One region of the Faecalibacterium sp. Marseille-Q4137 genome, then DNA from elsewhere that is predicted to be linked to it. Evidence: riboswitches for the same ligand, from Rfam matches in the RefSeq annotation. Region 1 holds a riboswitch; the other holds the start of a gene.
The links. Region 1 has a riboswitch for FMN ahead of ribD (bifunctional diaminohydroxyphosphoribosylaminopyrimidine deaminase/5-amino-6-(5-phosphoribosylamino)uracil reductase RibD). Riboswitches for the same ligand answer to the same signal wherever they lie in the genome.

Region 2: it holds a riboswitch for FMN, as region 1 does, so the genes downstream of both, J3353_RS02890 (ECF transporter S component) here and ribD (bifunctional diaminohydroxyphosphoribosylaminopyrimidine deaminase/5-amino-6-(5-phosphoribosylamino)uracil reductase RibD) in region 1, are expected to answer to the same signal.

What each region holds. Positions count from the first base shown of each region.
Region 1 covers NZ_JAFREK010000061.1:122-4,680, forward strand. Annotated here, with positions in the region: gene J3353_RS16620 (rhodanese-like domain-containing protein) at 1-705, shown strand, start outside; FMN riboswitch at 1,079-1,193, shown strand; gene ribD (bifunctional diaminohydroxyphosphoribosylaminopyrimidine deaminase/5-amino-6-(5-phosphoribosylamino)uracil reductase RibD) at 1,345-2,469, shown strand; gene J3353_RS14850 (riboflavin synthase) at 2,433-3,074, shown strand; gene J3353_RS14855 (bifunctional 3,4-dihydroxy-2-butanone-4-phosphate synthase/GTP cyclohydrolase II) at 3,087-4,283, shown strand; gene ribE (6,7-dimethyl-8-ribityllumazine synthase) at 4,305-4,559, shown strand, end outside.
Region 2 covers NZ_JAFREK010000004.1:62,217-66,775, reverse strand. Annotated here, with positions in the region: gene J3353_RS02900 (ABC transporter ATP-binding protein) at 1-498, shown strand, start outside; gene J3353_RS02895 (mechanosensitive ion channel family protein) at 559-1,641, opposite strand; FMN riboswitch at 1,768-1,887, shown strand; gene J3353_RS02890 (ECF transporter S component) at 2,029-2,628, shown strand; gene J3353_RS02885 (class I SAM-dependent DNA methyltransferase) at 2,688-4,559, opposite strand, start outside.

The sequences.
Region 1 (4,559 bases):
ACAGAGGAGGACGCTCCCGGCAAGGCGGCGTATCATAAGATCAGCGCCGAGGAAGCCTATGAGATGATGATCTCGCAGGAGATCGTGGTGGTGGATGTCCGCACCCGGGAGGAATACGATGGCGGGCATATTGAAAACGCCGTCCTTGTGCCCAACGAGAGCATCGGGAGCGAAATGCCCGAGACGCTGCCCGATAAGGAGGCGACGCTGCTGATCTACTGCCGCAGCGGCCGCCGCAGCAAGGATGCTGCACAAAAGCTGCTGGCGCTGGGGTATCAGAGCGTCTACGACTTCGACACGATCCTGATTGTCCAAATTCAATTCAAGGTCATGGTCGATGATGGGCAGCTTGAACCGGACGGACTTCAGCCACTGTCCATTAGGCTGGCGTTCCGGGTAGATCTGCACCTCGTCGATCAAAATTTCCACCAGTCTGCGGCGTTCCGCCTCGGTCATGGTGGCATAAAGCTTGTCAAAGCAAATCAGGATCTTATAGATGTTGTCGCCTGTGATTTTGTCGGCTTCAATGGCCTGCTTCTTTGCCCGGGCATCCATCAGTCCATTTTCCACCTCTTCGGTTTTATCGTACATCTTATAAAGGCGGTCGTCAAGGTCAGATTTTCGGGCGATAAAGTGCCGGTCGTCCGGGTCAAGGCTGTCGATCTCCTCCATAAGCCGGGATTTTGTGGAGTAGTGCTGCCGTAGCTGCTTCTCATAGGCGGCGATCTCCTGCTCAATGGCAGTGGTATCTACCTTCATGTGTAGACCTTAGTCTTTTCTGCTGCCATTTCCAGCACCTCCCATTCGTACCGTCTTGTTCGGAATAGACTTTGCAAGCAAAGTCGTGTGCCAAAGGGCGCTGCTCTCGCCTGTCGGCTCGGTCAAGCGCTTCAAAATGCAACGCATTTTGAGGTCGCCACTGGCGACCCGCGCCCCTTTGGATTCTCCGTTCACATTGTCCTACGGACGATGTGATTTTATTGTTGTAGCGATTCGCTTCATCCCGGTTTCGTCCCGGTTTGTAGAATGCCCTTGCAATCCGAAAGAAGCCGTGCTATAATGCCGCTGTAATTGAATCAGAAATCTTCAGGGCAGGGTGCAATTCCCTACCGGTGGTACAGCCCACGAGCCGTAAGGCATGATTCGGTGAAACTCCGAAGCCGACAGTACAGTCTGGATGAAAGAAGATATCAAGTGCAGAACCCGTACGGTCCTGCGCTTGTGGAGGCTGCTCTGGGATGCGTTTGCATTCTGGAGCTTTCTTTTTTGCACAAGGATCCCTTGTGTTTTTTCGGCTTGCCCTGAACGTTTTTGTTCAGGGCTTTTTCTTTTGGAGGCAACACGATGAACGACAAAGACTATATGCGTCTGGCTTTGCAGCTTGCAAAAAAGGGCTGCGGGTGGACATCGCCCAACCCGATGGTGGGTGCCGTGGTCGTAAAAGAGGGCAGGATCATCGGACAGGGCTGGCACCAGAAATACGGTCAGGCTCATGCGGAGCGCAATGCGCTGGCATCCTGCACCGAAGATCCGCAGGGAGCGACCATGTATGTGACATTGGAGCCGTGCTGCCATTACGGAAAGCAGCCGCCCTGCGTGGATGCGATTCTGGGTGCAGGCATCCACCGGGTGGTCGTGGGTTCTGCTGACCCGAATCCGCTGGTGGCTGGAAAAGGAATTGCAATCCTGCGCGCACATGGCATAGATGTGACCGAAAATGTTTTGCAAGAGGAATGCGATGCGCTGAACAAGGTATTCTTCCACTATATCACCACAAAACGCCCCTTCGTTTCCATGAAATACGCCATGACGATGGACGGAAAAATCGCCACATACACAGGCGCTTCCAAATGGATCACCGGGGAAATTGCCCGGAATCATGTTCAACGGCAGCGGCACCGATTCCGCGGCATTATGGTGGGAGTCGGAACCATTCTGGCAGATAACCCGCTGCTGACCTGCCGGATAGAGGGTGGCCGTGATCCTGTCCGGATCATCTGTGATACACATTTGCGGACACCGCTGCAATCACAGGTGGTCATGACCGCCAAACAGGTCCCCACCATTCTTGCGACCTGCTGCGGCGACCCGGAGAAGCAGGCGGCATATCAACAGACCGGGTGCCGAGTCCTTTGTCTGGAAGAGCAATGCGGTCATGTGAATCTTCCGCAGCTGATGGAACAGCTGGGGCAGGAGCAGATCGACAGCATTCTGCTGGAAGGCGGCGGAACCTTGAACTGGTCTGCACTGGAAAGCGGCATCGTGCAGGAGGTGCAGGCTTACATTGCCCCGAAGCTGTTCGGAGGAAGGGATGCCAAAGCACCCATTGAGGGTGCAGGTGTCCCGCTTCCGGATGCTGCATTCCGCCTGAAGAACAGCCGATTGGAACAGCTTGGCAAAGATTTCCTGATCGAAAGTGAGGTGGAGTACCCGTGTTTACCGGAATCGTGGAAGAAGTCGGAACAATAAAATCCATCAATCGGGGACAGCATTCTGCTGTACTGACTGTTCGTGCAAAAACGGTTCTGGAAGGAACCAGGATCGGCGACAGCATCGCCGTCAACGGCATCTGCCTGACCGTCAGGCAGCTCTTCCCGGATAGCTTTGCTGCGGATGTCATGCACGAGACCTTGAACCGCTCTGCGCTTGCGCAGCTCACCGTTGGAAGTGCTGTCAATCTGGAACGTGCCATGCCGGCCAACGGACGTTTTGGCGGACACATCGTAGCAGGCCATGTGGATGGGATCGGACGTATTGCCAATATCCGAAAAGACGATACGGCCATCTGGTACACCATTCATGCAGATCCCACGATCCTTCGCTATGTCGTTGAAAAAGGCTCTATCACAATAGACGGTATCAGCCTGACCGTGGCCGCGGTGGAACCTACCGGCTTTTCCGTGTCCACGATACCGCACACCGTCCGTCAGACGAACCTGCACCAGCGGCACAAAGGAGATTCTGTCAATCTGGAAACCGATGTTGTCGGAAAATATATCGAGAAGCTGCTTCCATCAGAAGCACTAAAGCAAAACACGCTCACAAAAGAAATGCTGCTGCGCTGCGGCTTTTAAGGAGAGTTTACGATGAACTTCAATACCATTCCCGAAGCTTTGCAAGACCTGAAGCAAGGAAAAATCATTCTGGTAACGGATGACCCCGACCGTGAAAACGAGGGGGACTTCATCTGTGCTGCCGAATTTGCCACCACCGAAAACATCAACTTTATGGCGACCCACGGCAAAGGTCTGATCTGTATGCCGATGTCCGAGGCTTTCGTCCAGAAGCTGCAATTTCCGCAGATGGTGCAGTATAACACCGACAACCATGAAACGGCATTTACGGTGTCCATCGACCACGTTTCTACTTCTACGGGCATTTCTGCCGCAGAGCGTTCCATTACGGCGATGGCTTGTGTGGACGATCACGCAAAAGCAGAAGATTTCCGCAGACCGGGCCATATGTTCCCCCTTCTGGCAAAAAAGAACGGTGTGTTGGAGCGCAACGGTCACACGGAAGCAACCGTTGACCTGTGCCGTCTGGCAGGGCTGAAAGAATGCGGCCTGTGCTGCGAGATCATGCGGGAGGATGGCACGATGATGCGCACCGCTGAACTGGCAAAGCTGGCAGAGCGTTTCCAGATCAAATTCATCACCATCCGTGATTTACAGGAGTACCGCAAGTGTCACGATAAACTGGTCGATCGGGTGACGGCAGTGAACCTGCCCACCAAGTATGGCACCTTCAGAGCTTATGGTTTTGTGAGCCGCCTGAACGGAGAGCATCACATTGCACTGGTAAAAGGTGACATTGGCGATGGAAAGGATATTCTGTGCCGCGTCCACTCGGAATGCCTGACAGGAGATACATTTGGCTCTTTGCGTTGTGACTGCGGCCAACAGCTGGCCGCTGCCATGACGCAGATCGAAAAAGAAGACCGGGGTATCCTGCTCTATATGCGGCAGGAAGGCCGGGGCATCGGTCTGATCAACAAGCTGCGTGCCTATGAACTTCAGGAGCAGGGCATGGATACGCTGGAAGCCAATCTCGCTCTGGGGTTCCATGGAGATGAACGGGAGTATTATCTCGGCGCACAGATCCTCCGGGAACTTGGCGTAAAAAGCCTGCGCCTGCTTACCAATAACCCGGACAAAGTATATCAGCTCTCCGAGTTTGGGTTGGAGATCTCCGAGCGCGTACCCATTCAGATGACGGCGACCCCGTATGACCTGTTTTACCTGAAAACAAAGCAGGCACGGATGGGACATCTTCTGGAATATTAACAACGAAAGAGGTATTTAAAAATGAAAACATTTGAAGGCAAGCTGGTTTCTCAGAATATCAAGGTCGGTATCGTAGCTGCCCGATTCAACGAATTTATCACGTCCAAACTTCTGAGCGGAGCAATGGATGGTCTGCTCCGTCACGATGTGCAGGAGGCTGATGTTCATGTTGCATGGGTTCCGGGTGCTTTTGAGATCCCACTGGTTGCCTCTAAAATGGCAAAAAGCGGAAAGTATGATGCTGTAATCTGCCTTGGTGCAGTGATTCGCGGTTCT
Region 2 (4,559 bases), on a different contig from region 1:
AAGCTCCTGCTGGGCCTGTATCAGCCGGAGAACGGTACGGTGACCATCGGCGGCGTGAAGGTGGGGGACATCACCGACCGGGAGCGCCGCACCTGCATCGGCTGTGTGGAACAGCATTTCTCCCGCGTGCCGGGCACCGTGCTGGAACAGATCACGCTGGGAGACCCGCAGATCACCGGGGAAATGGCAAGGGCTGCCGCCGCACTGGCCGGGATCGATGCTGCCATCCGGGCTCTGCCGGAGGGCTATGACACTGTCTGTACCGAGGGCATCTTCTCGCAGGGCGAGTGGCAGCTGCTGTCCATTGCCCGTGCCGCCGCCGCAGACCCCGCCGTGCTGCTGCTGGATGAGATCACCGCCAATCTGGATGCCGAAACGGAGGCCCGCGTGCTGGAAGCTCTGCGCCGCGCGTCTGCAGGCCGCACGGTGCTCTCCGTCTCCCACCGCGTCTATGAAAATCTTGGCGGCAGAACGATCGAGATCAGGACCCGGGAATGACGTATGATAAAAACGCCCCCTGTGCGCCGCAGCAGGCACACAGGGGGCGTTGTGGTATGCTCAATTCTTTTCGATGTAGACGCTGGTGGAGGGGAAGGCGAAGTCCACGCCGTCTGCCTGCATCACGTCCATGATGTTCAAGTTTAGATCATTCTGCTGCTGCAGGAAGGTGGCATAGACGTTGGTGGTCAGGTAGGCCGAGATGAGGATGTTGATGCTGGAATCGCCAAAGCTGGTCAGCCGGACGATGTTGGTGCCCTTGTTGGTGTAAGGGCTGTTGTCCAGCATGGCCTGCAGGTCAGCCATCAGCTTTTCCAGCTGGGCACGGGTAGTGCCGTAGGTGACACCCAGTGTGAACTTATAGGGCCGCATGGTGCGCAGGGCTGCGTTCTGGACAGTGGAGGCGCAGATCTGGCTGTTGGTGATAATGATTACGCTGTGGTCCATGGAGCGGATACGGGTGGAGCGGAAGTTGATATCGATGACCTCGCCCTCCACATTGCCCACGGTGATCCAGTCGCCGATGGAAAAGGGCTTGTCCAGCAGGATGACGATGCCGCTGAACAGGTTGCTGGCGCTTTCCTGCGCGGCCAGCGAGATGGTCAGGCCCACAAGACCGGCACCGGCTACGATGCTGCCGATGGGGAAGCCGACGATCTGCGCGCAGGTGGCAACACCCAGAATGATGACCAGCACTTTGTAGGTGGTGTCCAGCAGGGAGCGTAAGGTCTTGTTGCTCCGGATTTCCGGGCTGCAGGAGGCCAGCAGCAGGTCGGCTACCTCAGAAGCATTGTACAGGCCCTGGCAGAACAGGAGGGTCGTTGCAATCTTATAGGCCGTGAACAGAAACTTTGTCAGGCCCGGAATGGCCCACGGCAGGCTGGTCAGGGCCAGATACAGGCCGCTGTAAAAGGCCATCCGCGCCAAAGGGCTCTGTAAGCTGCGCAGGAGGATGGGCGTGGCGGCAAAGTGCCAGCTGCGGGCCTGCAGAGCGGGAAAGATCTTCCGGCGCAGCAGCCAGCCGACCAGAAGCCCCGCAAAAACGATGACTGCGGCGCAGACGGCCCGGGCAGCCAGCGCCCACCAGCCCTCCAGCAAAAAAGGCCCGATCTCGAACCCGAGGTCACGAACGGTAAAAATCATGGCAAAAAGCTCCTTGTATCAGAAATTGTAACATCCTGTCCCACAGTATACCATATCCGGCCCGTGCAGGGCAAATAAAAAAGGGGTTGACAAGGCGGAGCAGCCGCGTTATACTTTTGGCCAGAAAGTTCGTTTCAGGGCGGGGTGAGATTCCCCACTGGCGGTACAGCCCGCGACCACCCGCAAGGGTGTTGACCCGGTGAGACTCCGGGGCCAACGGTATAGTCCGGATGCAAGAAACGGCAGGCAATACGATTTGTCTACGCGCCCTGTTGCAGTGTTTGCTGCGGCAGGGCGCGTTTTTGATTGTCTTCCCGGTTCCGAACCACGCGAAAGGGGCTTTCCAATCTTTGATTTGGGGCCAGAACGCCCCGGGAGGATATTACCATGAAGAAAAACACGACCCGCAACCTGACCGTTGCCGCCATGCTCAGTGCGGTGGCCTTTATCCTGATGTTCATCGAGTTCCCGCTCCCGATGCTCATCCCGTCCTTCGTCAAGATGGACTTCTCCGACCTGCCCGCTCTGCTGGGTGCCTTTGCCCTTGGCCCGGTGTACGGTGTGATCATCAGCTTTATGAAGAACCTGCTCCATGTGGTCATCAAGGGCACCTCTACCGCACTGGTGGGTGAGCTGTGCAACTTCATGCTGGGTGCGGTGTTCTCCGCACTGGCCGGTTACCTCTACAAGCACCACAAGAGCCGCAAGAACGCCATCATCGGTGCCGTGGCCGGTGCCGTGGCCATGGCCCTGTTCAGTGTGCCGTCCAACTACTTCATCACCTACCCGGCCTACGTCAAGTTCTACCACATGCCGCTGGAAGCCATCCTGGGCATGTATCAGGCGATCCTGCCCTCTGCAAACAGCCTTATCAAGTGCCTGATCATCTTCAATATGCCCTTCACTCTGGTCAAGGGCCTGCTGGATGCCCTGATCTGCATGTTGATCTATAAGCCGCTCTCTCCTATCCTGCATGGCCGGAAGTGAGTGACAGAACAAAAAAGAAAGGACGCGAAAGCGTCCTTTCTTTTTTGCTATTTGAGAGATTACTTCGTTTGTGTCAACTCCTGATAGCGTTTCATCAGGAACGCTACACAATCGGCTTCAGAGGTGTCCTTGACTGATAAACCATAGGCTTGCATGACGGCCCTGTCGTTTGCGATATGGGCTTTTAACAGCGGTTCAGGCATGGCCAGAGGATTGTACAAATCTGCAAGACAATTGTTTGGATACATTGCTCGTGTGTTAAGAATGGCCTGTGCAGTTTGTTCTATTTTGGCTTTTTGTTCTAAGGTGGGAGTAGGCCAAGGAAAATTATTATAAACTGCGGGGGAATACCTGAAATCGCTTTTTATCCTACCACAAGTAACACGCATCCACGCATTATGAACATTAGATGTCAGAACTCCGAATTCATAGATTGTGACATTTGGAATAATACTGCAAGCGTCTCCGGCAATTACACTAGAGGGCATAAAACCAATCGGGATATACCGCCTATTCTGTGAAGAATGTCTTGGAAACACAAGATAGGTTGATAACGGTTGCCGAATTTGGCAGAAAAGGTAAGGATAATCGGCCATTTTCTGTATCCGATCTGCATTACTGCTTTTTCGCAAAGCACGGACTTTTTCAAGGCGTTCTGTGATTTCTTTTATATTTACATAATCAGAGACATTACCATCCTTAAACCATAAGCAATATCTGGAATAGCTATTTACATTATCATGTAAGAATTCTTTTGCACCTATAAAAGGCTTGATGTATTTTGCCAATACGGGATATTGTTTCTCAAGTTCTTCTTTCTCTGTTATGCTAAGTGTTAGAGCGCCATCATCTGTCGGAGGACTACCGGTGGTCATTTTGGGTAAACCATTTTGAGGTTTATTAATTCTGTTTGTAATCCAAATGTCAGGAGCATCTAATAGATAGGGGTTTATATGTTCTGCCTTTGTTTTTGTTTCTTCAGTATAAATGAATTTTGTATGAGAGCGGCTAAAGTTGGAGAAACCGATGATGACACAATGAACTGCCGCTTTTTCATTTGCCTCACTGTCCCATACAAAAGAACGATATGCGAAGTGAATTTCAGCACCAGAATCAATCATTTTCTTCCAAAATGTTGGAACGGATTCGCCCTGACAAATGGAATTCGTGGAGACAAATGCAATTTCGATATTCGTGCTGGATGTATTGATATAATCTAGCGCTTTTTTGTACCAGCAGATCACATAATCGAGTTTGGTTTCTATTTCACCCTGTCCCCAGATATCGTTCATATCGTGAGCTTGATCTTTTGTTCGGACAGATTGCCCAACAAACGGTGGGTTTCCCATGATATACGATAATTTGGAGGGGGAGATGATGGAAGCCCAATCCATCTGCAAGGCATTCCCGATATGGATATTTACATTGCTTTTTAATGGAAGGAAATCAAGATGCATTAAGACAACATCTTCAGTTTCCTTCATCATCTGGCTTTCTGCAATCCAAAGAGCGGTTTTTGCAACATCACCGGCAAAATCGTTGATTTCGATGCCGTAAAACTGGGAGATGGAGACTTTAATAGGATTCCAATTGGTATCACCAAAGATGACCTGTCCGTTTTGCAGTTCCCTTAAAATGTCATTTTCCAGACGGCGGAGCGAAATATAGGTTTCTGTCAAGAAGTTGCCAGAGCCACAGGCTGGGTCTAAAAAGGTCAGTCCGGCTAATTTGTTCTGAAACTCTTCCAGCTTCTTTTTCTTTTGCTTCTGTACACCAATTGTCAGAATCTCTGCGAATTCGTTTTTCAAATCATCCAAAAACAGCGGGTCGATTACCTTGTGGATATTCTCAATCGAGGTGTAGTGCATCCCGCCTTTCCGTCTGGTAACCGGATTCAACGTGCTTTCAAAAACAGCGCCGAAAATGGTAGG